Regions from separate parts of the Dietzia sp. B19 genome, predicted to be linked through region 1. Evidence: riboswitches for the same ligand, from Rfam matches in the RefSeq annotation. Region 1 holds a riboswitch; the other holds the start of a gene.

Evidence for each region. Region 1 has a riboswitch for cobalamin ahead of G6020_RS06420 (ABC transporter substrate-binding protein). Riboswitches for the same ligand answer to the same signal wherever they lie in the genome.
Region 2: another riboswitch for cobalamin. It lies ahead of G6020_RS12330 (energy-coupling factor ABC transporter permease); the one in region 1 lies ahead of G6020_RS06420 (ABC transporter substrate-binding protein).

Annotation. Positions count from the first base shown of each region.
Region 1 is NZ_JAALED010000185.1:1,485-4,383, forward strand. It holds gene G6020_RS06415 (iron ABC transporter permease) at 1-209, opposite strand, end outside; gene G6020_RS06420 (ABC transporter substrate-binding protein) at 211-1,215, opposite strand; cobalamin riboswitch at 1,331-1,464, opposite strand; gene G6020_RS06425 (Lrp/AsnC ligand binding domain-containing protein) at 1,526-1,807, opposite strand; gene G6020_RS06430 (SgcJ/EcaC family oxidoreductase) at 1,842-2,216, opposite strand; gene G6020_RS06435 (sugar porter family MFS transporter) at 2,394-2,899, shown strand, end outside.
Region 2 is NZ_JAALED010000436.1:12,668-15,566, reverse strand. It holds gene G6020_RS12340 (sodium-dependent bicarbonate transport family permease) at 1-601, shown strand, start outside; gene G6020_RS12335 (transcriptional regulator) at 616-906, shown strand; cobalamin riboswitch at 927-1,139, shown strand; gene G6020_RS12330 (energy-coupling factor ABC transporter permease) at 1,175-1,915, shown strand; gene G6020_RS12325 (energy-coupling factor ABC transporter substrate-binding protein) at 1,912-2,274, shown strand; gene cbiQ (cobalt ECF transporter T component CbiQ) at 2,290-2,899, shown strand, end outside.

The DNA.
Region 1 (2,899 bases):
AGGGCGAGAAGCCCCAGCAGCGGAGCGAGGACCAGTCCGAGTGGCCGCCTGTCGCGGCGCGGGCCGGTCTCGCGGCCCGGGCTGGTGGTGCGGAACGGGCTCGTGGCGCGGAACGGTGACGGGAGGCGGGACGACGCCGAGGGGCGGCTCGGAGCCGGTGTCGCCGCATCGCCCGCGCCACCGCCACGGTCGTGGACGACCGTCGCCATATCAGCCACCGAAGGCGTCGGGGTGGAGCTCGCGGGCGATCGTCTCCACCGAGGTCGCCATCCGCGAACTCTCGAAGAAGTCGGCCAGGGGGACCACCACGATGCGGTCGTCGCGGATCGCCGGCGTGGTGGCCATGATGGGCTGGTTGCGCAGGTACTCGATCTTGTCCTCGGCGCTGGTGGCCCCGTAGGCGAGCACGACGATCGCCTCCGGTCGGCGTTCGCCGAGGATCTCCCACGTGGTCTTGAGGTAGGGCCGGTCGCCCTCGATGAAGATGTTGTCGGCTCCCGCGTACTCGCCGATCAGCTGGCCGATGCCGACGCCGCCGATCGTCATGGGCTCCGCCTCACCGCTGTCGTAGAAGAACGTCGGGGTCCCCGTCACCCCGGCCTCGTCCAGGGTGGCGCGGACCGACTCGATCCGGTCGACGATGCGGTCGGTGAGCTGCTGCGCACCCTCCTCGACGCCGAGGACCCGGCCCAGCTGGGAGAAGTCGGTCTCGAGCATGGAGACGTCCGGGAAACCGTCGCCGCAGTACTCGGAGAACAGGAAGGTGTCGATGCCCGCCGCGTCGAGCGCGTCCCGGCTCCGGCCCTCCTTCTCGTCGAACGCGCTGCGCATGCCGGCCACCACGAGGTCGGGTTCCAGATCGACGATCTGCTCCCAGCTGGGATACTCCTCGGCCAACCCGGGAATCGCCTCGAGTTCCTCGGCGACCTCCGGCAGGACGTCCTCGCGATCGGCATAGCCCCGGCCGACGATCCGATCCCCCGCACCCATCTGGATGAGGGTCTCCGTGACGTGGGCGTTCATCGTGATGATGCGCTCGGGCGGGGCGTCGAACGTGGACTCACGCTCGCAGTTGGTGATGGTCACCGGCTCGGCGAACGCCTCTTTCGAGGTGGCGCTCTCCTGAGCCTCGCCGCGGGAGCAGCCCGCGACGACGACGCCCGTGACGAGCAGCGCGGCGAGCGCCGTGGTGGACCTGGACTGGCGACGGAACATGATCAGACCTCGGATCGTGTCGTGTGCCCACGAACACACGAGACCCGCAGGCGGGCGACCGTCGACACCGGCCGCCGACCGTGCAGGACTCCGGATCGCAGACCGCGGCGATGGACAGAGTCGCGTACCTCCGGGCAGGTAATCGGGCTCGTCGTCACCGAGGTGACGGCACACCGTTGCGGGTCAGCGCCGGATTCTCACCGGTCTTCCCCTGCGTATCCGGAGATCAGCAAGTCGTGGTGACAGTATGCACATCCGCCTCGACGGCCGCGGGGGCACCTCCCCGGAACTGTGCGCACCGGGGAGGGGCCTACTCGTCGTACCCCAGGGAGAACGCCGCCTCGAGGTCGTGCTTGGACAGCGCGCGGAACGCGATGTGCGTCTCGGTGTCGACCACGCCCGGGACCTTGTTCAGGCGGTCGGAGACGATGTCGGCCACCTCCTCGTTGCGGCGGGCCCGCACGAGCACGATGAGGTCGATGGTGCCCGTCACCGAGTACACCTCGGAGACCCCGTCGATCTCGGCGATCGCCTCGGCGACCTCGGGGATGCGCGCCGTCTCGGCGTGGACGAAGACGATGGCGGTGATCATGGTCTGAAGGGTAGTCCAGTCGCGCGGCCCCGGTTCAGCGCATGTTCTCCGGCGTCCAGTACGCGCGCATCGAACGGATCTTGCCCTGCTCGTCGTGGGTCATGAGGTCCCACACGTTGATGGTGGCCTTGGAGTCGGCGTCGAAGTGGGTGGTGATCTCGAAGTTGAACAGCAGGTCGTCGCCACACACGCGCGCCTCGAGCACCTCGCCCTCGATCTTCAGCGCCACCACGGACGAGTAGAACTCGCGGATGGCCGCCTTGCCCTCGTGGACGGTGCCGTTGCCGACGGGGTCCTCGACCGTGGCGTTCTCGGCGTAGAGGTCCAGGACCGCCTCGAGGTCGCCGGCGACCAGCGCGGCGATGTAGGAGTCGGCGGTGGCACGGATCTGCTCGGGGGAGGCACTCACGGCGGTGGCCCTTTCGGTATGACGACGAGACACCTCGAGCCTAGAACGTGTTCTCGATCAGAGCGTTCGTACGCCGCAATCGATAAAGAATATGTGACTTGCGCCACATTGGTAGCGGGCCTACGCTCCGTTCACCAGACATCAGGACGTCCATCCGGCCCGGGAACGGGGTACGCCATGTCCACACGGAACGTCTCGGCCAGGAGCTCGGACGAGGAGTCCTTCCACACCGGCAGGGTGGTGATCATCTCCCTGGTCGCCGCGCTCGGCGGGTTCCTCTTCGGCTTCGACACCGCCGTCATCAACGGCGCGGTGGACGCCGTCCAGGAGACCTTCGGCATGAACGCCGGTCTCACCGGGTTCGTCGTCTCCTCGGCCCTGCTCGGCTGTATCGCCGGCGCGTATCTCGCGGGCCGCCTCGCCGACCGCTGGGGGCGCACCCGCGTCATGGTCCTTGCCTCGGCGCTGTTCACCGTCAGTGCGATCGGCTCCGGGCTCGCGTTCGGCCCGTGGGACCTCATCCTGTGGCGGGTGGTCGGTGGCCTGGGCGTCGGCGCGGCCTCGGTCATCGCGCCGGCGTACATCGCCGAGGTGGCCCCGCCCTCGATACGCGGCCGCCTCGGGTCACTCCAGCAGCTCGCGATCGTCTCCGGCATCTTCGTGGCCCTGCTCTCCGACGCCTG
Region 2 (2,899 bases), on a different contig from region 1:
CATCATGGCGGTGCTTCTCGCCACCTGGGCACGGTCACGTCAACGCTCAGCCCAGATGGCGGGCGACGTCGCGGGGGCCGGAGCCTCCGGTCCCGCGTCGGGAGCACCCCTGTCGATGCGGGCGATCCTGCACGAGGCGTTCACCGACGGCGCGCACCTGCTGCTGATCGGGTCGCTCGTGATCGGCACCATGGTGGGGGCCGACGCCGGCGAGGCCATGTCCCCGTTCGTCGACGACATGTTCAAGGGGCTGCTGGCCTTCTTCCTGCTCGAGATGGGCCTGCTCGTCGCCCGTCAACTCCGCGAGGTCCGGGACGTGGGTCCGTTCCTGATCGGGTTCGGCATCGTGATGCCCCTGATCGGAGCATCGATGGCGCTGGCCCTGGGTGCACTGGCCGGGCTGCCGGTCGGCGACCTGACCATGCTCGCCGTGCTCGCGGCGAGCGGGTCCTACATCGTCGTCCCGGCCGTGGTGCGCTACGCGATCCCCGAAGCGCGACCGTCCCGGTACTTCACAATGGCTCTTGCCGTGACGTTCCCGTTCAACATCGTCCTCGGCATTCCGCTCTACTACACCGTCGCCCAGCACCTGGGCGCCTGAGGCGAGGAGATCCCATGAGAGACGTCAAACGGATCGAACTGGTGGTGGAATCCGGGGTCGCCGGGAGGTTCCTCGGCGCGTTGGATTCGCTGGGCCTGACCCATCGCACCGTGATCCCGGGAATCTACGGGCGGGGACAGCACGGTGAGCGGGGCGGGGACCCTTTCTCCACCTTCGACAACACCTTCGTGCTCGTGGCGGTCGACCCCGACCGGATCGACGAGGTCCTCCTGGCGCTGCGCCCCCTTCTGAAGTCCGTCGGTGGCATGTGTCTGGTCTCGGACGCCCAGTCGGTGCGGTACTGAGCCGGCACCCGGGAGGGGGCTAGGATCTGCTCAGCTGCGGTGCTCGGGAACCCGGTGTGAGACCGGGGCGGCCCTCGCCACTGTGAACGGATGATGTCGCAGGTCCTCTGTGCCACTGCTCGCACGCGTTGTGTGGGTGGGAAGGCGGACCCGCGGCGATCCGGTCCATCCCTACTGGGGTGGGCCGGGGGAACCCGTGAGCCAGGAGACCGGCCGTGGCTGCCACCACGAGTGCCCGCGAGGTGACGGGCAGAAAGGTCTCAGGTAGATGCATATCGCAGAGGGTTTTCTCCCCTCGGCGCACGCCCTGGCATGGACGGCCGTCGCGGCACCGTTCGTGATCCACGGCGCGCGCGAGGTCATCAGGACGGTCCGCCGGACACCGGAGGCGGGCGTCCTGCTCGGCGTGGCCGGGGCGTTCACGTTCGTCATGTCGGCCGTCAAGCTCCCGTCGGTGACGGGCTCCAGCTCACACCCCACCGGGACCGGCCTGGGGACGATCATCTTCCGGCCCCCCGTCATGGCCTTCGTCGCCACCGTGGTGCTCATCTTCCAGGCGTTGCTGCTCGCGCACGGGGGCATCACCACGCTCGGCGCGAACGTGTTCTCCATGGGGGTCGCCGGGCCGTGGGTCGCCTACGGCGCGTTCGTCCTGTGTCGACGGGTCGCGGTGCCACTGCTCGGCGCGGTCTTCGTCGCCGCGTTCCTCGCCGACCTGGTGACGTATCTCGTCACCAGCGCCCAGCTCGCACTGGCGTTCCCGAGCGCCGAGCACGGCCTGTGGTACTCGATGGCCGAGTTCCTCGCCGTCTTCGCCATCACCCAGATCCCGCTGGCGATCGTCGAGGCCCTGATCGTCGTGGTGATCGTCAGCGTGCTCCTGCGCATCGCCTCCCGCGAGCTCGACCTGGTGGGCTTCTTCCGGAGGGCGCGACTCGCCGGCGCGGGGACCTTCGCGCATCTCGAGGACCGTACCGATCAGGTCGAGGCCACGGAGTCGGTGCGATGAGCGGGAAGAAGCACGTCAGCGTGTGGGTGCTCGTGGGGCTGGTCGCCGTGGCGTTCGCGATCGCGGTGTTCTCCCTGGTCTATGGCGCTGGTGCGGGCGGCGAGTTCGAGGGTGCGGACGGGCAGGCGGAGGGGACGATCAGCCAGGTCTCTCCCGACTACGAGCCATGGTTCGAGCCGCTTCTGCCCGAGTTGCCGGGGGAGGTCGAATCGGGGGTGTTCGCCCTCCAGGCCGGGATCGGCGGCGGGATCGTGGGTTACGGACTCGGCGTCCTGCGGACACGTAGTAGGCAGCGTCGGGAGAGCGTGACGGGTGCGGCGACCCCGTCGGCGGCGGCCACGGGTCCGGCCGGGCACTGACCGGCCGAGCCCTAGGTGAACCCACTCGAACTCGCGGCGTCCCACAACCGTTGGTCGGACCTCCCGGTAGTCGAGAAGCTGCTGCTCTTCGGCGGTCTGCTGGTGGCGGCACTGCTCGTGCCGCCACCGGTGGGCCACGTGGCGATCCTGACTGTCTGTTGTGTGTGCGCCCTGGCGCTGGCCCGCGTCCCCGCCAGGATCTACCTCGCGGCGTTGCTCGCCCCCGTCGCGTTCCTGGCCCTGGGAATCGGTCCCCTCGTGCTGGACCTGGTGGACTGGCGCCTCGTGGTGGATCCGGCCGGGGTCGACACCGCCTGGCGGACGGTGAGCAGGGCGATCGCCGCGACGGCCGCCACCATCACCTTGGCGTGCACCACGCCCGTCGCCGACCTCCTGGCCGCCGGCCGGCGGGCCGGACTGCCCGCCCCGCTGGCTCACGTCGTGGACACCACCTACCGGCTCATCGGCCTGCTCATCGACTCCGCGCGCACGCTGCGGCATTCCCACGACCTCAGGCTCGGACACCGCACCGCCCGGGCCGCGATCAGCTCGGTCGGGACGCAGTTCGCCTCGGTATTCGTCCTGTCCGTCAGGCGGGCACGGGCGATCGACGACGCCATGTCCA